2 regions of the Serratia sp. MMO-28 genome follow, and region 1 is predicted to be linked to the other one. Evidence: predicted binding sites of a transcription regulator. Region 1 holds the regulator's gene; the other holds the start of a gene.

The links. Region 1 encodes LexA, which represses DNA repair genes until DNA is damaged. Its sites were predicted from a motif close to TNCTGTATGTACATACAGNA; they were not measured.
Region 2: umuD (translesion error-prone DNA polymerase V autoproteolytic subunit) is a predicted target of LexA. The motif match lies at 10,321-10,340, and genes of this name have one in related genera.

What each region holds. Positions count from the first base shown of each region.
Region 1 covers NZ_JBBCVB010000028.1:29,741-41,862, reverse strand. Annotated here, with positions in the region: gene WG891_RS21345 (alpha-amylase family glycosyl hydrolase) at 1-308, shown strand, start outside; gene malK (maltose/maltodextrin ABC transporter ATP-binding protein MalK) at 301-1,416, shown strand; gene WG891_RS21335 (maltoporin) at 1,579-2,880, shown strand; gene malM (maltose operon protein MalM) at 3,003-3,923, shown strand; gene ubiC (chorismate lyase) at 4,244-4,765, shown strand; gene ubiA (4-hydroxybenzoate octaprenyltransferase) at 4,781-5,647, shown strand; gene plsB (glycerol-3-phosphate 1-O-acyltransferase PlsB) at 5,712-8,177, opposite strand; gene WG891_RS21310 (diacylglycerol kinase) at 8,377-8,745, shown strand; gene lexA (transcriptional repressor LexA) at 8,867-9,475, shown strand; gene dinF (MATE family efflux transporter DinF) at 9,703-11,049, shown strand; gene zur (zinc uptake transcriptional repressor Zur) at 11,093-11,602, opposite strand; gene WG891_RS21290 (sugar O-acetyltransferase) at 11,847-12,122, shown strand, end outside.
Region 2 covers NZ_JBBCVB010000012.1:98,415-110,536, forward strand. Annotated here, with positions in the region: gene WG891_RS12675 (tellurite resistance TerB family protein) at 1-485, shown strand, start outside; gene WG891_RS12680 (S9 family peptidase) at 556-2,589, shown strand; gene exoX (exodeoxyribonuclease X) at 2,623-3,291, opposite strand; gene dksA (RNA polymerase-binding protein DksA) at 3,695-4,132, shown strand; gene pip (prolyl aminopeptidase) at 4,242-5,195, shown strand; gene WG891_RS12700 (DNA polymerase III subunit theta) at 5,230-5,460, opposite strand; gene ftnA (non-heme ferritin) at 5,845-6,363, shown strand; gene yobA (CopC domain-containing protein YobA) at 6,626-7,009, shown strand; gene copD (copper homeostasis membrane protein CopD) at 7,013-7,894, shown strand; gene WG891_RS12720 (YebY family protein) at 7,963-8,304, shown strand; gene WG891_RS12725 (winged helix-turn-helix transcriptional regulator) at 8,719-9,099, opposite strand; gene WG891_RS12730 (NmrA family NAD(P)-binding protein) at 9,205-10,062, shown strand; gene umuD (translesion error-prone DNA polymerase V autoproteolytic subunit) at 10,353-10,775, shown strand; gene umuC (translesion error-prone DNA polymerase V subunit UmuC) at 10,775-12,043, shown strand.

The sequences.
Region 1 (12,122 bases):
CGTTACGTTATTGCCAGTCTCTGTTGGCTTTACGCCAGTTGCCGGTGATTCAGCACGGTGAACTGAATTCGGTCAGCCAGCGGGATGGCGTAATTCGTTTACTCATTACCCATCAGGATCAATGCCTTGAAGCGCTAATCAACCTGCAGCCCTATACTCAGCCGGCCGTGCCCTCTGAGGCAACGGTTCCTTTGGCCTGGCAACACGGTGCGCGGCAAGAGGGGCATCAATGGGTTTTGGCGGGTTTTGCATCTGCCATTTTTACACGAAATGTTAACTGCGAAAGCAGGGGAGTAACGCATGGCTAGCGTCACACTGCGCAGCGTTTATAAGGCCTTCGGTGAGGCCGTGATTTCCAGGGACGTCAATCTAACTATCGATGACGGTGAATTTGTGGTGTTTGTCGGCCCATCAGGCTGCGGTAAATCGACGCTACTGCGCATGATTGCCGGGCTTGAGGATATTACCTCCGGCGATCTGTTCATTGGTGAAAAACGCATGAACGACGTACCGCCTGCCGAACGCGGCATCGGTATGGTGTTCCAGTCGTATGCGCTGTATCCGCACCTGTCGGTGGCCGACAACATGTCGTTCGGCCTGAAATTGGCCGGGGCGAAAAAAGCGGAGATTACCCAGCGGGTCAATCAGGTTTCTGAGGTGCTGCAACTGGCACATTTGCTGGATCGGCGCCCGAAGGCCCTGTCCGGCGGCCAGCGTCAGCGGGTGGCGATCGGCCGTACTCTGGTGGCTGAACCGGATGTGTTCCTGCTCGATGAACCGCTTTCTAACCTGGATGCCGCGCTGCGTGTGCAGATGCGTATCGAGATCTCACGCCTGCACAAGCGCCTGCAGCGCACCATGATTTACGTTACCCACGATCAGGTCGAAGCGATGACGCTGGCCGACAAAATCGTGGTGCTGGATGCCGGGCGCGTGGCCCAGATCGGTAAGCCGTTGGAGCTGTATCACTACCCGGCCAACCGCTTTGTTGCCGGTTTTATCGGCTCGCCGAAGATGAACTTCCTGCCGGTTAAGGTCACCGCCGTTGAACACAATAACGTGCAGGTTGAGCTGCCGATGCCTAATCGCCAACTGGTGTGGTTACCGGTTGAATCTCAGGGGGTTGAGGTCGGGGCCAACCTGTCGCTGGGCATCCGCCCTGAACATCTGTTACCGAGTTCCGAATCGCCGGTAACGTTGATGGGCGAAGTGCAGGTGGTGGAGCAATTGGGCAACGAAACCCAGATTCATATTCAAATTCCAGAAATTCGTCAGAACCTGGTGTACCGCCAGAATGACGTAGTGCTGGTAGAAGAAGGTGCAACATTCGCTATCGGGTTGCCGCCTCATCGCTGCCATCTGTTCCGTGAGGACGGTACGGCGTGTCGCAGGCTGCATCAGGAACCGGGCGTTTGATCCCCAAAGTACTTGGAATTGCGGGTAGGCTGCAACTGAGCGAAGCCCGATGAGCTTACTTCAGTAAGTGATTCGGGTGAGTGAAGGCGGCCAACACCCCTGCAAATTCAAGTAAGAAGGGGAAATGCATGCATGCCGACAGGCAACTATAACAGGAGAATAATGATGACTACTCTGCGCAAACTTCCTTTGGCACTGGCTGTCGCCGCGGGAGTTTTATCTACGCAAGCAATGGCAGTGGATTTTCATGGTTACGCGCGTTCTGGTATCGGTTGGACCGGCAGCGGTGGTGCACAACAGTGTTTCCAGACAACGGGTGCACAAAGTAAGTACCGTCTTGGTAACGAATGTGAGACCTATGCTGAGTTGAAGCTGGGGCAGGAACTGTGGAAAGACGGTGATAAGAGCTTCTACCTGGACTCAAACGTTGCTTATAGCGTTGATCAAGCTAATGATTGGGAAGCCACCAATCCAGCCTTCCGTGAAATCAACGTCCAGGGTAAAAACCTGATTGCTGCATTGCCTGGTGCTAATATGTGGGCAGGTAAGCGTTTTTATCAACGTCATGACGTTCACATGATCGACTTCTACTACTGGGATATCTCTGGCCCAGGTGCAGGTCTGGAAAACGTCGATCTGGGCTTTGGTAAGCTGTCGTTTGCCGTGACGCGTAATACCGAAGCAGGTGGTTCTGCTGCCTTTGGTAACAGTACAACCCAGTGGTATATCAATGACAGCGGTCAGATCGCTTCTCGTCAGGTGGATAACCGTGCTGATGTGTACAACGATGTCTATGACGTGCGTTTAGCGGGAATGGAAACCAACCCAGGTGGTACGCTGGAGCTGGGCTTTGATTATGGTAATGCCAGCACCAGAGATGGTGTTGAACTGCAACCCGGTGCGTCGAAAAACGGCGTAATGGCTACGGCAGAACACACTCAGAGCATGCTCGGTGGTTTTAACAAGTTTGTCGTACAGTATGCGACCGACTCTATGACCTCATGGAATACGGGCCACAGCCAGGGTGCCAGCGTCAATAACGACGGCCATATGCTGCGCATTCTGGATCATGGTGCGGTGAAGTTGGCTGACGATTGGGAAATGATGTACGTCGGTATGTACCAGAACATCAATCTGGACAACAACAACGGCACCACCTGGTACACCGTGGGTATCCGCCCGATGTATAAGTGGACTCCAATCATGAGTACCCTGTTTGAAGCCGGTTATGACAACGTTAAGTCGCAAAGAACTGACGAGCGTAACAGACAATATAAACTGACCTTGGCCCAACAGTGGCAGGCTGGCGACAGCATCTGGTCACGCCCGGCACTGCGCGTTTTCGCCACCTATGCCAACTGGCATGAGAAGTGGGGCTATGACAACGGCGCTGCGGTCAATGGCGCTGGACGTGGTGACAACGATGAAGTGACCTTCGGGGCGCAATTCGAAGCCTGGTGGTAAGCAAACCCCGTAGCCGAACGTGAGTTCGGCTGCATTAACTCTGCGTTAATCTGTTTGGCTGACGCGCTCTTCTTGCCAGTTGCGCGTCAGTTTCTTCGCCTCTTGTCGAAAGGGCCATCACAATGAAAAAAAATCTACTCGCTTTTTATCTGTCACTGGCTTGCGCTTCCGCACTCCCGTTGATGGCGCACGCCACGGCGTTTAACGCGCAGGCGGATATCTCGGTTGCCCCGGCGATTTCTCACGAAACGCTGCAAAAGTTGCCTTGGAAACCGGTCGTACCGCCAGCCAGTGAAAGTTTCAAGATCACCGAAGCCAACCCGCAGGTTAGTCAAGGTGATGTTCAGGGTCAGGTAGCGGCATTTACGTTACCTGCAGATCGCGGTTCATTGGAAATCACCCTCAGCAGCCTGGTAAACGATCGCAGTGTGTTTGCACCGAGCGTGCTGGTTCTGGATGAGCAAATGCGACCTGCTGCTTTTTATCCCAGCAGTTATTTCCCTTATGAACGCGCTGGCGTGATGTCTAGCGATCGTTTGGAGGGCACGATGAAGCTGACGCCCGCTCTGGGGCAGAAGCAGATCTATGTGCTGGTGTACACCACCCGCCAGGATTTAGCCACCACGACTCAACTCTTGGATCCGGCCAAAGCCTACGCCATGGGGGTGGGGAATGCGGTTCCCGATATTCCAGACCCGATCGCCCGGCACAGCTCAACGGGTGAACTGCACCTGAAAGTGCGTTCAGAGCAAAATATGGGCAGCGTAATGATTGGCTTGCCGCTGACAAACTCGTCGGCACCTGCGCCAGTGGTGGTGGGTTCAACGGCTCCAGCACCGGCTGCGCCTGTCGCCGCCCCGGCACCTGCCGCTCCAGCAGAGCCGATGCTCAATGACACCGAAGCCTACTTTAATAACGCTATCAAACAGGCGGTGAAGGCGGGTGATATCGATAAGGCCTTAAAACTGATGAATGAGGCCGAAAAACTGGGTTCTACCACAGCAAGAAAAACGTTTATTGGCAGTGTGAAAGGCAAGGGGTAACACCCCATGCTGCCGATGCTGGCTTGATGATTGGTGCGCCTCCAGCGCACCCTTTTTCATCAGGGTCTGCATCATAGCTGCTGTTCAGTTTTATCCCCTTCGCTGTTCAAGTCGGTTTATGACCGACTTGTTGTTTTTGCCATCTGCAAGCAACTCGAATTATTTTGAGCAAATCTACTTTCCACCCGTTAAAAACTCTACTGATTTCACTGCGAATCAACCTGCCGCTTTCGGATTTCTGCGTTACAATGGCCTTCTGTTAACGATTTGTATGGTCAGGAACCGCCGTTTTGGCGTGGTTTCCGATATGGAGTAGAACAATGTCTGGCAATAGGGACTCCATCCTGCCGCCCATTGCGTGGTTGCCTGAAAATTCCCCGCTACCTGCTGCCATTAGCGATTGGCTAATGGAGCTGGGCTCCATGACCCGTCGTTTTGAGCGCTATTGCAACCTAGTGCAGGTGGAGCCCCAGCGCGAATGCTTTGTGACCCGCGCTCAACTGGGCGAAGAAGCCGAACATTTACCCTACAGTGAACGCTATTGGCTGCGTGAGATCCGGCTGCTGGGAGATGGTCAGCCCTGGCTCCTGGGGCGGACGGTGATCCCGCAGGAAACGCTGACCGGCCCGGATCAGGCGCTGGTCGATCTGGGCACTGTGCCGCTGGGCCGCTATCTGTTCAGCAGTAATACGTTAACCCGCGATTATATTAAGGTTGGCCAGCAGGGGGAATTATGGGCTCGGCGTTCCCGTTTGCGCCTGGCGGATAAACCACTGCTGCTGACGGAGCTATTTTTACCTGCCTCGCCATTGTATCTGGTGAAGGGTGTTTCAGCAGAATAAGGGGAGAAGAGGATCTTGGAAGGAAGCGTGACTCAAAGCAAATGGCAGGCCTATAGCCACCTGATGCGCATCGATAAGCCGATTGGCACGCTGCTGTTGCTATGGCCGACGCTGTGGGCATTGTGGCTGGCCGGGCAAGGGATACCGGCTTTGCCCGTATTGCTGGTGTTCGTTCTTGGCGTATTCCTGATGCGTGCAGCAGGCTGTGTGGTCAATGACTATGCCGATCGCGCCTTTGACGGGCACGTGAAACGCACCGCTGGCCGCCCGTTGCCCAGTGGCCGGGTCAGTGAAAGAGAAGCCAAAATTCTGTTTGTCGCGCTGGTGCTGATCTCCTTTGCCCTGGTGCTGACCTTGAATGCCATGACGATCTGGCTGTCGCTGGCGGCACTGGCTCTGGCTTGGGTCTATCCGTTTATGAAGCGCGTCACCAACCTGCCGCAGGTGGTGTTGGGGGCCGCATTCGGCTGGTCGATCCCGATGGCCTATGCCGCCGTCAGTGAGTCGCTGCCGCTGAGTTGCTGGTTACTGTTCCTGGCGAATATCTGCTGGACGGTGGCTTACGATACGCTCTATGCCATGGTGGATCGTGATGATGATGTGAAGATCGGTATTAAGTCCACCGCCGTGCTGTTTGGCCGCCATGACAAGCTGATTGTCGGGGTACTGCAGTTTGCCACGCTGTTGCTGATGCTGTGGGTCGGTTATCTTATGCAGCTTGGCGGTGCCTATTATTGGTCGCTGCTGCTGGCTGGTGCGCTGTTTATCCATCAGCAGAAGCAGATTGCCAGCCGCGAGCGCGATGCCTGCTTCAGTGCTTTCCTGAATAACAACTACGTTGGTTTAGTGCTGTTTATCGGCATTGCGCTGAGCTATCTCTGATGGCCTTACGGCCAATATGAAAAAGGCACCCGATTTGGGTGCCTTAGTGGGTTGAAGTCCGTGGTTACTCGCCTTCTCTTTCCACGTCTGCCGTTTCCGGCACGTCGTCAGTCTCTTCCGGCGTGCTGACGCTTTCTATCGTCAGCTTGATTTCTGGCGTGATCAGATCGCTCAACATGGTGTAAACCTCCATGGTGTGCTCGCGGATCGCGTCGCCAATATCGTTGATATAGCCTTCTTCCCGCAGCGTCGCCACCAGGGTAGAGAACACCGCCTTGTCGAAGAATTCCGGCGCGTTGATGCCGTGCAGCACCGACAGGCGCTGAGCCATGATGCGGCTCTCTTTCTCCAGAGCCCCGCGGTTGATGCTCGGGTTGGCACTGAGGATCGACATGGTAATGGCATAGCGCTGCAGGGTTTCACGGACACCGGCCGCCAGTAGTTGCAGCGGGCGGATACGCGCCGGGTTCAGCACCAGTTCGTCACCTTTGCTGCCAATCAACTGCTGGCGCGTCAGTTCGTCAATCAGCGGCTGCAGCACGTCCGGTAGCTGTTCTTTTTCATAGCGCAGGAACAGTTCGGCTTTCAGCATGGGGTAAATCAGGCTGACCTGGCGCAGCAACTCGCTGCGTGACACGTGACGGTGATGCATCACGATGGTGGCAATCAGCGAAGGCAATACCAGCATGTGATGGATGTTGTTGCGGTAATAGGTCATCAACACCGCCTGCTCACGCGGCAGGATGATGATGTCACCGATGCTGTCCTTCTCCACCTCGAACTTGTTCATGTTCAACGCGTGATCCAGCAACTGCTCCGGCGTTTGTATTGGCACGGTGGAATCTGGTGAGTAAGGCACATTGCGCATCAACTGCAGGTAGCAATCCAACTGCTCAATCAACTGTTCCCGGGTCAGCGAGCGCTGGCGCGAGGCCAATAACGCGGTAACACACAGGTTCATGGCGTTGGCCGCCGCCGCATTGTTGATACGCACCATGATCCGGGATGCCAGATCGTTGACGGCTGGCGTCAGCCAAGTTGGGCGCTGCGCTTCGATCGGATCGATAGATTCACGCCACTGCGGCACATGGTGATTGAGGTAAGAGGTCAATGACAGCGGTTCGCCAAAATTGACGTAGCCCTGGCCGAGGTTGCGCAGTTTGCGCAGGCCGCGCAGCATCTGCAACAGGCTCTCTTTCTCTTTGGTCGCCCCACGCAGCTCTTTGGCGTAGGTCCCGACTTCCATGACATGCTCATAACCGATGTACACTGGCACCAGAGTGATCGGGCGAGCGCCCCCACGTAGCATGGCCTGGATGGTCATCGACAGGGTGCCGGTTTTGGGTTCCAGCAAGCGCCCGGTGCGCGAACGGCCGCCCTCCACAAAGTATTCCACCGAATAGCCACGGGTGAAGAGCTCGCCGAGATATTCACGGAACACGGTGGAGTAGAGCTTGTTGCCCTTGAAGGTACGGCGGATAAAGAACGCCCCCAGACGGCGGAAGATCGGTCCGGCTGGCCAGAAGTTGAGGTTGATGCCTGCAGCGATATGCGGCGGCACCAGCCCCTGATGGTAGAGCACATAAGACAGCAACAGGTAGTCCATGTGGCTGCGGTGGCAGGGTACGTAGACGATCTCGTGGCCGTCCTGTGCCAGTTGGCGCACTCGCTCGGCTTTAGTGACGTTGATGCCTTGATACAGCCGGTTCCAGGTCCAGCTCAGCACGCGATCGGAAAGGCGCACGGCCTCATAGGAGAAATCGGCTGCAATCTCTTCCATCAGGGCGATCGCATTTTGCTGGGCTTTCTCGTGAGAGATCTTTTTACTGCGCGCTTCGTCTTCGACCGCTTTCTCAATCGCCTTGGAGGCCAGCAATTTGTTGAACAGATCCTGCCGGGCTGGCAGGCTTGGCCCCACGGCGGCCAAACGCTGGCGTGAGAAGTGCATCCGCGCCACGCGAGCCAGCTTTTGCGCGATGGTTTTATCGGTACCGTGCTCGGTGGCCATCCGCCGCAGGGAAACGGTATTGGAGAAGCGGACAAAACTGTCACGCCCTAACCACAGGATGGCGAAGAATTTCTGTACGCCGTTTAGCAGGCGCAGATGCGGTGTTCCATGCCCTTCACGCCCGGGTGAGCGGCCAAACATCACCGATACCGGGAGCATCTGAATGTCGAGATCCGGGTTGCTGCGGTGCAGATCCAGATAGTCGTGGAACAGTTTTACCGATTCTTCTTTTGGCGTGTAATAGCGGAATACGCGCGGGCCTTCATGAATAAACACGTGGCTTGGCAGAACGGTGCCGTCGATCTCCAGCGAGTTAAGGGGATCGGGCAGATCCTGCGCCAGGCACTGGGTGCGCAAGGTGAGCAAATCTGCCTTGGAATTGTAAGGTAGAACATACAAAATTGGTCGTGAGGGATCCAACCCTAACTCCGTGACCGGATCTGAAGGGATAACCTTGCTTCTTACCAACATTTTCAGTGGTAAATTCAATAATTTATAATATATTTTACGCCAACCTAACATAACAACATAAAGCCTCTTGTTAGCAATGCGCCGCAAGCATACCAGAAACCGGGTAGCAGATCTGTGGCGTTGGGATTTCCCGAGGCGCGGGGACCTCTGGAAACATATAGTTAAATTATACCCTATGGATTGCAAGTTGCCGCTTGGCTGCGGCTTGAAAGACTATGGGTATATTACCTTTGAGAAAGGTGTCTTTTATATGGCAAATAAAGCAACCGGCCTGGCACGTATTATCAAGGCGGCAGGCTATTCATACAAAGGTTTAACTGCGGCCTGGCAGAACGAAGCCGCATTCCGCCAGGAATCAGTCGCGGCCGTGGTGGCCATCATACTGGCGATTTGGCTGGATGTGGGTGCGATAGCGCGCATTTTATTGATCGGTTCGGTCCTGCTGGTGATGATTATCGAACTCCTCAACAGCGCCATTGAGGCCCTCGTCGATCGAGTGGGAACGGATTACCATGAACTCTCGGGCCGGGCAAAAGACATGGGTTCGGCGGCGGTCTCACTGACGATTGTGCTGGCGCTGCTCGTCTGGGGCTCGGTGCTTTGGCAGCATTTCAGTTGAAAAGGGGCATAATGTTGCGAACTGCTTCGCTAATCCCTGATTTTTATTTATTCTTCGGTTCCCAATCCCGGCTTACCTGTATATACTCACAGCAAGACTGTATAAACAAACAGGGGGCGGAATGAAAGCACTAACTACCAGACAGCAAGAGGTCTACGACCTGATTCGCGATCATATTGCGCAAACGGGCATGCCACCAACACGTGCCGAGATCGCCATGCGTCTGGGATTTCGTTCGCCTAATGCTGCAGAAGAGCATTTGAAAGCGCTGGCCCGCAAAGGGGTGATCGAGATTGTCTCCGGTGCTTCGCGCGGTATCCGCTTGCTGATGGAAGATGAAGAAGGGTTACCTCTGATCGGCCGCGTGGCCGCCGGTGAACCTTTGCTGGCCGAGCAACATATTGAAGGGCACTACAAGGTCGATCCCTCCTTGTTCAAGCCTAACGCTGATTTTCTGCTGCGTGTTAACGGCATGTCGATGCGTGATATCGGTATTCTTGACGGCGATCTGCTGGCGGTGCATAAAACCCAGGACGTGCGTAACGGCCAGGTCGTGGTGGCACGTATCGAAGATGAAGTCACGGTCAAACGCCTGAAAAAGCACGGTAACGTGGTTGAGCTGCTGCCGGAAAACAGCGATTTCCAGCCGATCGTGGTCGATCTGCGCCAACAGAATTTCACCATTGAAGGTTTAGCCGTGGGCGTGATCCGCAACGGTGACTGGATCTAAACGTTATTGTTCTGATTGATACTCTATATACCCAAAATAATTCAAGTTGCTTGTAGGCGGCAACTGAATGAATCCCCAGGAGCTTACTCAAGTAAGTGACTGGGGTGAGTGAAGGCAGTCAACACCCAAGCAACTTGAAGTATGAAGGGTATATCTACATCGCTCCAGCTCTGGGGCGATATCTTTTCTAAACGCCCATCACCGCACGGCTACGGGAACATTTCACTATGCGCCTGATCTCTGCTTTTACCAGCGATACCGATAAAGCCTTGTGGCGCCTGGCGTTGCCGATGATCTTCTCCAATATCACCGTTCCCTTGCTTGGCCTGGTGGATACTGCCGTTATCGGCCATCTTGATAGCCCGACCTATCTCGGCGGGGTAGCCGTGGGCTCCATGGCAACCAGTTTCCTGTTCATGATGTTGCTGTTCCTGCGTATGAGCACCACCGGGCTGGCTGCGCAGGCGCTGGGCGCTCAGGATCCGCAACGGCTGGCCAAGGCCTTGATGCAACCGCTGTTGCTGGCGCTGGTGGCCGGATTGGTGATTGTGCTGCTGCGTGAGCCATTGATCACATTGGCGTTGCAGATTGTCGGGGGCGACAAGGCCGTCTTGGCGCAGGCGCGGTTGTTTTTGGAGATCCGCTGGCTGAGTGCACCGGCGGCACTGGCTAACATGGTGCTGCTTGGCTGGTTATTGGGCGTGCAGTATGTGCGGGCCCCGGTGATTTTGCTGATCGTCGGTAACCTGCTGAATATTGTGCTGGATATCTGGCTGGTGATGGGATTGGGCTGGAATGTGCAGGGCGCGGCGGCAGCCACGGCGGTTGCCGAGTATGTCACGCTGGTGCTGGGCCTGTGGCTATCGTGGCGGGTGCTGAGAATACGCGGGATTTCGCTGGCGATGTTGCGTCGGGCCTGGTGCGGTAATCTGCGCCGTTTGCTGGCGCTTAATCGCGACATTATGCTGCGTTCGTTATTACTGCAGCTGTGTTTTGCCTCGTTAACCATTCTTGGTGCGCGTATGGGCAGTGAAGTGGTGGCGGTTAACGCGGTGCTGATGAATCTGCTGACCTTCACCGCTTACGCGCTGGATGGTTTTGCCTATGCTGTCGAGGCGCATTCTGGCCATGCTTATGGCGCACGGGACGATCGCCAACTGCATAACGTATGGCGTGCGGCTTGCAGGCAAGCTTGCCTGGTGGCGCTCGCTTTTGCCGTGGTTTATGGGGTGAGCGGGCAGCAGATTGTGGCGGCCTTAACCTCGCTGCCGGAGCTGCGTGCGCTGGCAAACCAATACCTGCCCTGGCAAGTGGTGCTGCCGTTGGTGGGCGTGTGGTGTTATCTGCTGGACGGCATGTTTATTGGTGCGACTCGTGGGGCAGAAATGCGTAACAGTATGGCAGTGGCCGCCGCCGGTTATGGGCTGACGTTATTCACCTTGCCGATGCTGGGTAATCACGGCTTATGGTTGGCTCTGATGGTGTTTTTGGCCTTGCGTGGAGTGGCATTAGGGTGGATCTGGCACAGCCACCGCCTGCGGGGGACCTGGTTCCCATCAAGCCATAACGTTTGAGAGCGGGGGAACGTGGCACTAGGGGGCAGCATGGTTACCGCACTTATTTCTTCTTGATTGCGATACTGTGGTCATGATCGCAATCGTGCTTATTTTCGCAGGCTTCTACCTCAACGCAGGCCGAACACAGGCCATGGGCTTCAACCACGCTATGGCGCAGCGCAAATCCTGATTCGGTTGCCAGTTTCTGCAGCGTTTCTTCCACACCTTCCGTTGTGCGCTCGGTCACTTGCCCACAGCGATCGCAAATAAACAGCGCAGAGGTGTGCATGGGCTGTTCAAAGTGATGGCATAGCACATAGCTGTTGGCCGATTCGACACGGTGGATAAAACCTTGCTCCAGCAAAAAATCCAACGCTCGGTATACCGTGGGCGGCTTAGCCTGAGGTTCGGCGACGCGCAGCAGATCGAGCAGATCGTAAGCGCTGATGGCACCGGGTTGCTCTGCCATCAGGCGTAACACTTCCAGCCGTTGCGGGGTGAGTCGCACGTTGCGTTGCTGACAGATCTGTTCAGCCTGCGCGAGCAGCTTTTGCTGGTTGGTTGAGTTCATGGCAAATATCCCGGTACGCAAAGAAGCTGATTTTAACATGTTTCAGCAGAATCGCCGAGGGTTGTGCCATTTATCCACATAATGCGGTGCTAATCGACAAGCCTAGGGTTGAAGCGAAGATTTAAAATGAGAAACCGCTCACGATTTCTTGCCGTTCTGTTCGAGCAGGTGCGTACTGGGGTAGGTTTTGGCACGTGGTAGCGGTATAACGCGCAGCTGGAACGCTTTTATCGGGAGCTTTAACATGACAGAAAGAGAAAAATTGCTGCGTGGCGAGATCTATAACAGCCGTGATGAAGAGCTGATTGCCCTGTATCACCGGGCGCGCGGCCTGACCAAACGGCTGGCGGCCCTGGACTCCCATCAGGCTGAAGAGAAGAAAAACCTGTTGCGTGAACTGTTTGCTGCCTGGGGGGATGAAAGCTGGATCGAATTGCCGTTCTGGTGTGACTATGGCCAGCATATCAGCATCGGTAAAAACTGCTTTATCAACGTTAATGCGGTATTTCTCGACTGCAAC
Region 2 (12,122 bases), on a different contig from region 1:
AAAACGCGTTGATAATCGGTGGCAGTGCGGCGTTAGGGGCTGTGCTGTGGAACAAATACAAACAGCGGGTCAAAGAAACGCATCAGGAAGAAGCACAGTTTGGCCAGCAGAGTACGCCAGCGGATTTGCGCGCCAAACGGTTGGTACAAGCGCTGGTGTTTGCGGCCAAAAGCGACGGCCATATCGACGAAGAAGAAAAGCAGGCGATCGACCACAGCCTGGAGCAGTTGCAGGTGGGTGAGGAAGCGCAACGCTGGGTGCAACAAGCCATTGAGCAGCCGCTGAATCCGGATCTGATTGCGCAAAGTGTGAAAAATGAAGATGAAGCGTTAGAAGTGTATTACCTGAGCTGTATGGTGATCGATGTCGATCATTTTATGGAGCGTAGCTACCTTGACGCGTTGGCACAATCGCTGAAAATTCCGGCTGACGTCAAGCAGGGCATCGAAAACGACGTTCATGAGAAAAAACGTGATTTGGTGTAGCTCCGCCGCTTGTTAATCCGAGGGGGATCGGTCACTCTTGTTTTAATCAAGGTAAGCGGATGATTTAGCAATGATGACACCCCCTAAGGCAGATAAACGTCCTTATCCGATCACCACTCACGGTGACACGCGCGTTGATGATTATTACTGGTTGCGTGATGACGAACGCGCAGATCCCCAGGTACTAGACTACTTGCAGGCAGAAAATGCCTACACAGATGCACAGTTAAAGCCGCAGCAGGCGCTGCGCGAAGCGCTGTATCAGGAAATGGTCGCACGTATCCCGCAACAGGAACATTCCGTGCCTTACGTAAAGCGCGGTTTCCGTTATCAGACCCGCTACGAGCCGGGTAATGAATATGCGCTCTATGTCCGCCAGCCAGAAGCGGCACGCGAGCAGTGGAGCACCCTGATCGACGGTAATCAGCGCGCCGAAGGGCACGAGTTTTATACGTTGGGTTGGTTGGACGTGAGCCCAAATAACCAGCGCCTGGCGGTGGCGGAAGATTTTCTGTCACGCCGCCAATATGATATCCGTTTCAAGAACCTGGATGATGATAGCTGGTTCGGTGAGGTGCTGGAGAACACCTCCGGCAATTTTGAGTGGGCGAACGACTCCGCCACCGTTTATTACGTTCGCAAACATGCGAAAACGCTGCTGCCATATCAGGTATACCGGCACGTGGTGGGCAGCGATCCGCAGCAGGATGTGCTGATTTATGAAGAACAGGATGACACTTTCTATGTCGGCCTGGAAAAAACCACCTCTGAACGTTTCATCCTGATCCATCTCAGCAGCACCACCACATCAGAGATTCTGTTGCTGGACGCGGATGATGCCAACAGCACGCCGCAGATGTTTGCCCCGCGACGGAAAGATCACGAATACGGCCTTGACCACTATCATCAGCATTTCTATATCCGTTCCAACAAAGACGGCAAGAACTTTGGTCTTTACCAAAGCGAGCAAGGCGATGAGGCGCAATGGCAAACGCTGATCGCACCCCGTGCCGAGGTAATGATTGAGGGGTTCAGCCTGTTTCGCGACTGGCTGGTGGTGGAAGAGCGTATCGCAGGCCTGACGCAGCTGCGCCAGATTCATTGGCGCAGTGGGGAAGATAAAAGCATCGTCTTCGACGATCCAACCTATGTCACCTGGCTGGCGTACAACCCACAGCCAGAAACTGCCCTGCTGCGGTATGGCTATTCTTCTATGACCACGCCTTCCACGATGTATGAATTGAATCTGGACAGCGGCGAGCGCGTGCAGCTCAAGCAGCAGGAAGTGAAAAACTTTACTGCGGAAAACTACCGCAGCGAGCGGGTGTGGGTGAAGGCGCGCGATGGCGTTGAAGTGCCGGTATCGCTGGTTTACCGTACCGATCGCTTTGCTCAGGGTGCGAATCCGTTATTGGTATATGGCTATGGTTCTTACGGTAGCAGCATGGATCCGGCGTTCAGCGCCAGCCGCCTTAGCCTGCTGGACCGTGGCTTCGTTTTCGCTCTGGCACACATTCGCGGCGGCGCCGAACTGGGCCAACTGTGGTATGAAGACGGCAAGCTGTTCAAAAAACAGAATACCTTCAACGACTTTATTGACGTGACCGAAACGCTGGTGGCGCAAGGTTATGGTGACGGCCAACGGGTGTTTGCCATGGGCGGCAGCGCGGGTGGGCTATTGATGGGGGCAATCATCAATCAGGCACCTCAGTTGTACCATGGCGTGGTCGCGCAGGTTCCGTTTGTGGACGTGGTGACTACCATGCTGGATGAGTCGATCCCGCTGACCACCGGTGAATATGACGAGTGGGGTAATCCAAACGACAAGGCCTACTACGACTATATCAAACAGTACAGCCCTTACGATCAGGTAAAAGCGCAGGATTACCCTCATCTGTTGGTCACCACCGGCTTGCATGATTCGCAGGTGCAATATTGGGAACCTGCCAAGTGGGTGGCAAAACTGCGTGAGCTGAAAACTGACGATCGCCAACTGTTGTTGCATACCGATATGGATGCGGGCCACGGCGGCAAGTCAGGCCGTTTTAAGGCTTATGAAGATATCGCGTTGGAGTATGCGTTCATTCTTTCGCTGGCCGAGTAGCGAAAACGCGGGTGGCAGAAGCCGCCCGCACCGTTATCCGATCAGATAATACTTCAGCGTATGTTTCATGTCGGGGCTGAGATCGTCAATGGATTTCAGCATCCAGCGCAGATAGCCGGGATCGTCCTGCGCCACTCGTTCAATCTCTTGTCCACGATATTTGCCGAATTTGAATTTTTTCAGCAATACCGGCTGTTCGGTGATCTGCACCATCTGTTCTGGCGTCCAGCCCGAATCCCGCATAATGCGTTGCAGCAGCGCAGCGGTCACATAGCAGTCATACAGCGCACGATGCGGATAAAGCGTAGTGTCCTGCGGCAGTTGGACATCCAGATTCAGGGCATAACGCAGGTATTGATTGCCGTATTTAATGTCTGGGTAGAGCGTTCGCGCCAGCTTTACGGTACAAATCCAGGCACCATGCATTTCTGGCAATACCCCGCGATCGAATGCCGCATTGTGTGCCACATAGTATTCACTGCCCTGATAGCGGCTAATCGCCACCGCGATGCGTGGCTTACCTTCAACCATTTGTTCGGTGATATGGTGAATGGCCATGGCATCAAGGCTGATGGGGCGATCGGGGCTGATCAGATCGCTCATCGGGTTGGTAATGCGCCCGTCAATAACATCGACAGAGGCCACTTCCACCACGCCACCGTCCAGCCCGCAGGTTTCGGTATCTATGACACGTAAGCTCATATTCTTCTCGATGATAGTCGCTTGTTTTCGCTTAACGATACGTGACAGAGGGGTTTTCAGACAACAAAAAACCCGCCTTGGCGGGTTTAACTACGGTCGGAAGTACGCTTATTCGCCAGATGATTGACCTTTCTTGGCACGCTTGCCAGCCCGTTTTTCGGCTGGGGTTTTTAACGGCTTCTTCTTCGCATTTTTCTTGCTATCCATTCCCTTACTCATTATGGCCTCTCAGTTACCTATGGTTGGGTAGGTTGCCGCTCTATTAACCCTTTAACGGCTACCCTATGCAAGCAGTAAAGCGGGCTTGAGCATCAACACGTTGTTAATCCGACGATTATTCTTTATTAACATTTTCTACGTTAAAAATGTTACAATATAACAAATCTATATGCCGGAGAGTTCCATGACAGTAATGACGTTGTTAAGCGAGCAGCAACTGCTGGCGATGCCGGAATCTGATTACATGAATACGGAGCAGCGGGCGTTTTTCCGCCAGCGTTTGCTGGAGGAACAACAGAGGCTTTGGCAACACATTGACGTGCTGAAGCGAGATATCGATAGCGGCGATGTGAGCGGTGACGAAGCTGACAAGGCAGCGCGGGAAGAGGATCTGCGTTTGCTGTTCCGCCAGTTGGATCGAGAAAGCCGCCTGCTACCGAAGATGACTGCGGCATTAGCAAGGCTGGAGAAGGGTGACTACGGCTATTGCCTGGAGACGGGGGAACCGATTGGGCTGGCGCGATTATTATTACGCCCGACGGCAGAGTTGTGCATTGAAGCCAAAACGGCTCAGGAGATGCGTGAACCGCATTTACGTAAGAACAAATCGGCGTCATTTTAAGCAACTATCGCTAACATACTGGCGTAATTAAGTGTTTTCTCGTTTTAACGTTGACCAGATGCGCGGCTTCGGCTTTGATGAATGAATAACTCACACAGACGGAAACGCCATGGAACAGTTACGAGGTTTGTACCCGCCATTAGCAGCTTATGATAGCGGTTGGTTGGACACCGGGGAGGGGCACCGGATCTACTGGGAATTGAGTGGTAACCCAAACGGTAAACCTGCCGTATTTCTTCACGGCGGCCCCGGCGGCGGGATTGCTCCTTACCACCGTCAGCTGTTTGATCCTGAGCGCTATAAGGTGCTGCTGTTTGATCAGCGTGGCTGTGGCCGTTCCAAGCCCCATGCCAGCCTGGATAATAATACCACCTGGCATCTGGTGGCGGATATTGAACGGCTGCGCAAGATGATCGGTGTGGAACAATGGCTGGTGTTTGGCGGTTCCTGGGGCTCGACTCTGGCGCTGGCATATGCCCAAACGCATCCGCAATGTGTCAGTGAGATGGTGTTACGCGGTATTTTCACACTGCGCAAGCGGGAGTTGAGTTGGTATTATCAGGATGGTGCCTCACGTTTTTTCCCCGACAAATGGGAACGCGTATTGTCCATTCTGTCTGCAGAGGAGCGTAAAGACGTTATTGCCGCTTATCGCCAGCGTTTGACGTCGCCAGACCTGCAGATCCAGCTCGAAGCCGCCAAGCTATGGAGCGTGTGGGAAGGCGAAACCGTGACGCTGTTGCCAAACAGCGCCTCAGCTTCTTTCGGTGAGGATGATTTCGCTTTGGCCTTTGCGCGCATCGAAAATCATTACTTTACCCACCTGGGTTTTCTTGAGAGTGACGATCAACTCCTGAAAAACGTCCACCTGATCCGCCATATCCCAGCGGTGATTGTGCATGGCCGCTATGACATGGCCTGTCAGGTGCAAAACGCTTGGGATCTGGCGCAAGTTTGGCCGGAGGCTGAGCTGTATATCGTTGAAGGGGCAGGGCACTCAACGGATGAGCCAGGCATTCTGCACCACTTGATGCTGGCAACCGATCGCTTTGTTGGCAAGTAACTGACCAGTAAGCCTGCCGCAACGGCAGGTTCTTCTACTTCGCTTTAGGCTCATACGGCAGACGCGAGAACTTGTGCGATTCAGCACGATAGTGTGCCACGCGCTCACGAAAGTAGTCCCGCAGGTGCGTAGGTTGTTCACGCTCCACCATCTCTGGGATCACCGGCATGTTGTAGCGTTCTTTGAATGCTACACCTGAAGCGGCCAGATCGACGTTAATTTTGTCCATCTCGTCTTTGGAGAGCTCGGCCAGATTATAACCCATGGTATCGTCCTTCCTGTTGTCGCATTAAATCAGCGCAGAAGGTAATTCACCCATAGCCACTTGGCAAGTCTGAAACAAGCATAAATTGCCAGGATATTCCTGTAGGCAAGGTTCACTGGAGAAAAGTAGGGTTATTTTATTACCATGTAATAGAAGAGGGGGATTTTCTCTCTAAATAATAACTATTCGCTTTACAAGCCAGCGTAAAGGCTGGGGATATTATCCTGGTGTTCTTTGAACTATTATGGAAAATATTTAACCGAATGAAAATTAAAAGTAATTTATATGGGTGAAGAGAGGTTAATCAAGAGTGTTTATTTTGTTTGAATCAGGGCATAATACGAGGGACTCAATTTTATGGTCTGAAAAATAAAAGGAATCATCATGTTGCCGCAAGAAATGATAAAAAAACTCAATGAACAACTTAACCTGGAGTTTTATTCTGCCAATCTGTATTTGCAGATGAGCGCTTGGTGTAGCGACAAGGGCTTTGAGGGGGCTGCAGGGTTCTTGAAAAAACATGCTCAGGAAGAGATGCAGCACATGCAACGTCTCTTTGATTACCTTAGTGACACCGGAGCTTTACCCCTGCTGGGCAGCATTGCGGCACCGCCGACCGAGTTTGAGTCGCTAGCTGATGTTTTCCAGCAAACTTACGAACATGAGCAACTGATCACCCGCCAAATCAACGAATTGGCGCATGTGGCAATGACTACCCATGATTATTCCACTTTCCACTTCCTACAATGGTATGTGGCTGAGCAGCATGAAGAAGAAAAGCTGTTCAAATCGGTGCTGGACAAACTGGCGTTGGTGGGCAACAGCGGCAAAGCCTTGTTCTTTATTGATAAAGATTTGAAGAGAATGAGCGCAGCGTCTGAAGGCGGCAACGGCCAAGCTTGATGATCGCTTCTGTAAACCGCGTATCTTCAAGGTATGCGGTTTTTTATACCCTGCATTTATAGTGGCTTTACAGCGATACGTGCTGCCAAACACTAAAATACCAGTGATGTGCTCGACTTGGTGATTCACCATCGTTATTATTTAACGCGATACGTTGCTACAACCTGCAGCGCAATCATGTGGTGGGGTAAGGTTGCGGAAACATCGCTCCGGTTAACGGCCTGCCCCTGATCACCTTCATTATGATAAAAGGGACACCTCTGTGATCGCTAAAATCCGTTCATCCTATCGCCTGCTTTCTACCCTTTTTGTCCTGTTTGTCGGGCTTTCCTCCCAGCAGGCTCTGGCGCATGCTCATCTTAAAATGCAGACGCCAGCGGCTGATACCACCACCCATTCCGCGCCGAAAATGCTGACGCTGAATTTCTCTGAAGGCATTGAGCCGAACTTCAGTGGGGTGAAAGTTACCGGCCCTGACCATAGCGTGGTGAAAACCGGCAAGCTGACCTTGGATCCCAATAACAGCACGCAGATTAACGTACCGATTGAAACGGAACTGACGGCGGGGAAATATAGCGTCAGTTGGCATGTGGTTTCCGTTGATGGCCACAAAACCAAAGGCCAATACAGTTTTACCGTAAACTAACCGATGACTCTGGCGACTCTTTTTATTCTGTGTCGCTTTGCGCACTTTGCGGCGGTGATGCTGATGTTTGGAAGCAGCCTGTTCACCGCCTTGCTGTCACCTCAGCGTTTCTCTCCGCTCATTACCCGCGATTTACACCCGCTACTGCTGGCATCGACCTGGCTTTCTGCGTTTACCGCATTGCTGATGCTGGCGGTGCAGGCCGGGCTGATGGGGGATGGTTGGGCCGATACCTGGCAGTTGGCAACCTGGTGGGTGGTTCTGGGCACGACGTTCGGTGAGGCCTGGCGCTGGCATTTGGCGGTGGCGTGGTTGGCTTTGCTTGCGCTACGCCTACCGGTTCCCTATCGTGCTGAGGTGCTCGCCGGGTGTTCCGCGCTGTTACTGGTCAGCATGGCGTTTATCGGCCATGCGGCGATGCACGCGGGTGCGCTGGGCGTTTTGCACCGTTTTAACCATACGTTACACCTGTTGGCAGCAAGCTATTGGTTTGGCTGCTTGCTACCGCTGCTGGCCTGCCTGCGTTATCTGGCTCAGCCGCAGTGGCGCAGCGATGCACTGGTGGCGCTGATCCGCTTTTCTCGTTGGGGCCATGCTGCGGTCGCGGTGGTGATCCTCACCGGCGTGATTAACAGCCTGATTATTCTTGGGCATTGGCCGTTGAATATCGACTCCCCTTATCAGCGTTTGCTGGTGCTTAAAATCGCGTTGGTGGCGCTGATGGTATTGGCCGCGCTGGCCAACCGTTACGCTATTGTGCCTGCGATGGGGAGCGTGCCCACATTGGCACAACGCGGGCTGATCTTGGCCTGCTGGTGCGAAGTGGTGTTGGGGGGGGCCGTTTTGTTACTGGTCAGTGTTTTTGCAACCTACGCACCCGTGTGACATTGCGGCTTGCCGCAGCCCCTTAGTTGCGGGAAAATCGAATTAAATTGCAACCTTAAGGCCATCTCATGAAATCTGTAATTCTTGGTATCGCACTGCTGGCGACGGCAACCAGCGCATTGGCGGCAGATAAACTGATTAACGTCACTAAACTGGAATACGGCAAACAGTGGGCGTTCACCAAAGAGGAAGTGACGCTGCAATGCCGCAAGGGTAATGCGCTGTTTGTGCTCAACAACAGTACGTTAATGCAGTATCCACTGAACGATGCCGCACAGGCGCAGGTGAAAGCGGGGCAACAGCGAGCTCAGCCTCTGGATGTGATTCTGCTGGATGATGCCAATAATCCAGGCAAGAAAATGAGCGTTGAAGTTTTTCGTACAAGAGCGGAAAAACTTTGTGCTGAGTAAGCGCTTGTCCACCAATAGGTTATGAAAAGGTTGACGGGGAAGTGGGATTATCTCTAATTAATTTCTTTGTGAAATTATCACTTGCCGTGTGGCTGGCTGGCAAAACTAGCACCTTAAGCTATTCTTAAAGTGCATGGCTGAGTAAGCCCTGCATAAATGCCAACTTTTAGCGCACGGCTCTCTCCCAAGAGCCATTTCCCTAGACCGAATATAGGAATCGTATTCGGTCTTTTTTTATTTTATTGATTTATAAGGGAGATTTATCGCCTATCCGAATTTTGATATCCGGTCTTTTATAGCATCACGTACTTATTCCCCCTCGTATCGAGATACTTGTCCGTCATTTTCACCGATTTATGCCCCAACAACTTCATTGCAAATTGTAAGGTTGTTTTGAGCCTGTATATTCGATCATTAAGTCTGCTGTTTGCTCATGACTGCATCACACAGCATGCCCGCAGAAGTTACCGCAACAATCACCTCTTCAGGTAAAGCATCCCCCCATCGCTGCATGGCTTCTAATACCTCGCGTAAGCTTTGCCCAAATGGAGTCAAGTCGTACACAACGCGTGGTGGTGTTTCAGCAAAGGCAGAACGCGTGAGCAAACCATGATTCTCGAACTGCCTAAGTCGGTGGGTAAGCGTGTGTGCGCTTATACCAGGTAAAGCTTTACGCAATTCGGTAAAGCGTCGTGGGCCATGTAATAGCTCACGTATGATCAACGTAGCCCATGGGCCATCTAAAAGAATTAGAAATCTGGCTACGCCACAACTTGGAAATTCAGAGCGAGACATGAAAAATTCCCTATTAGTGCAGTTGATGTAACTGGTGCAGTATATGCAACAATGGAATTTCAGTATATCACTTGACCCTATTTCATTTAACTCAGGATGACTTTTATGGCCTACATTGTTCATGGTGCAACGGGAGCTCAAGGGGCTCCATTGTTCAAACGCCTTTGTCAGTCAGGCAAACCGGCGATTGCTGCAGTACGACATATCGACAGACTGTCTGGAGTGCCGACAGTACAAATTGATAATGCTTCTGTTGAATCCTTGGCTATGGCCTACCGTGAAGCGGAGGGGGTGTTTATTCACTTACCACTAGCCTCTGAAGCAGACCGTGTTACTTATGCACACAATATCGTCCAGGCCGTCAAATTAGCCAGACCAAAGCGTGTCGTTATTTCTACCAGTGGCGCCATCATCGACGAACCTGGATCACTGCTGCAAGCAGCCGATAATTCGGCAATTAATATCCTGATCGATGGTGTGCAGAAAACAGGGATCTCTACCGCTGTAGTCGCCCCCCGTTTGTATCTGGAAAACCTGCTGCTACCTATGGTCTTCGATCCGGTGCAATCCGAAGGGGTACTGTATTATCCACTTCGGGACGATTTCCCTGTGTCTTGGAGTTCACATCTTGATGTGGCGGAAGTTGCTGAGCGTTTATTGAATGAGCCTGAAATAACAGGTGTTGTTGGTGTTGGGCAGTTGCCTGGAATATTGGGGCCTGATCTGGCGGCTGGCATGGCTAAGTATCTTGGTCGTGATGTCATATTCGAGAGTATGAAACCGCAAGATTTTGGCAAATTAGTTGAGCCGCTGATCGGACCTGCCGCTAACGCTGTGGTAGGGCTATATCAGGCTCTGTGGCAAACTTCAGGCAATACTATTTTTCCTGCTATGAGCGCACAACAACGGTTAAACATCATTCCGCGAAATGTTGAGAGGTGGCTTGATGAAACACTGAGCTAACGGCTGTGACTCTCGTTTGCAATTTTGTGAACTCACATTACCTGCAATTATATCGGACACACAAATAGCGATACCGGCAGTTGAAATTCCCCAAACCGCCACTACATAACAGTTAAGGCTGCCCCGTACCGGCTTCGTGATGTTTGTTTAGGGTTAAACATCGGGAGGGGCAGCGGTCAGAAACTTTCTTTCCTTATCGATCAGCCTCATACCATTCACTGAGTAAATTCGTCTTTTCCCTGCCATTCCACATATCTATACTGTATATAAAAACAGTATAGAGTCACAGCATGAAAATCTCATTTCCAACATCAACCCCGTTAAAATTCAACATTCCACTTTTCTCTGACAAGGTACCTGCTGGCTTTCCCTCACCGGCACAGGACTACATACACAAGCGCATCGATCTGAACGAGTATTGCATCAGCCACCCCAACGCCACTTACTTCCTGCTGGCGTCTGGCGAAAGCATGCTTGAGGCCGGTATCACGGATGGTTCTATGCTGGTGGTCGATCGCAGTATCACCGCCGAACACGGTGACATCGTGATTGCCAGCATCGGCGGAGAATTCACCGTCAAGCGGCTATGCTTGCGGCCAGTTGCCCAGCTCGAGCCGATGAACCCCAACTACCAGCCTATACCGCTTTATGACGGTGGTGATGGAATGGAAATCGTCGGGGTCGTGGTATCGACCATCACGAGGCTGAAATAGTGTATGCCCTGGTTGATGTGAACAGCTTCTATGTCAGCTGCGAAACACTGTGGCGGCCAGATTTACGCGGGCGGCCGGTGGTGGTGCTGTCGAATAATGATGGCTGTGTGGTGGCGCGCAACAAAGAGGCGAAATTTCTGGGGCTTGAAATGGGCGGCCCGTATTTCAAGATCAAGGAACAATTTGAGCGTGCTGGTGGCGTTGCCTTCAGCAGCAATTACGAGCTATATGCAGATATGTCAGCCAGAGTGATGGCTATCTTGGAGGAGATGGTGCCGCGCATTGAGATCTATTCGATTGACGAAAGTTTTCTCGATCTCACCGGCGTGCGCAATTGTATCGAGCTTGAAGCCTTTGGGCGGCAGATCCGTGCGCGGGTTCTGCGGGATACTGGGCTGACGGTGGGCGTTGGCATTGCACAGACCAAGACGCTGGCAAAGCTGGCCAATTATGCGGCCAAAAAGTGGGATAAAACCGGTGGTGTTGTCGATCTCTTGAATCTGGCGCGGCAGCGTAGGCTGATGGCGTTGGTGCCTGTGGAAGAGGTCTGGGGTATCGGCCGGCGGATATCGAAAAAGCTGAAGGTGATGGGCATCGAAACGGCGCTGCAGTTGGCTGATGCCAGTACGGCGATGATCCGGCGGAATTTCAGCGTGGTGATCGAGCGAACGGTGAGAGAGTTGCGCGGCGAACCCTGTTTTGCCCTTGAGGAATTTGCGGCAACCAAGCAGCAGATCATCTGTTCCCGTTCTTTTGGCGATCGCATCACGGAGTACGAGCACATGCACCAGGCGATTTGCATGTACGCAACGCGTGCGGCGGAGAAATTGCGGGATGAACGCCAGTATTGTCGGCACGTGAGCGCCTGGATTAAGACCAGCCCGTTTTCCCCTCACGAGCCTTACTACGGCAATTCGGCCAGCATGCAGTTGTACACGCCCACGCAGGATACGCGTGACATTATCACCGCCGCTTTACGTTGCCTTGATGCTATTTGGCAACCCGGTCATCGATATCAAAAAGGGGGCGTGATGCTGCAAGACTTTTTCAGCCACGGCGTGGCGCAGTTGGGGCTGTTCGATGAATACCAACCCCAGCCTAATAGCGAACGGCTGATGGCGGTGTTAGACCGTATCAACAAGTCAGGCCGTGGCAAAATCTGGTTTGCCGGGCAGGGGACCGAGCAGGTATGGAAAATGAAGCGTGAAATGCTGTCTCCCGCCTACACGACGAGGATCAGTGATTTGCCTCATGCAAGGGTGTATTGAGCGGAGTCATCACGCTGAAACAAAAGATAACCAACCGACTATTATTCCATTGTTTTTGGTGGGTGGAATTTTCTTGCTT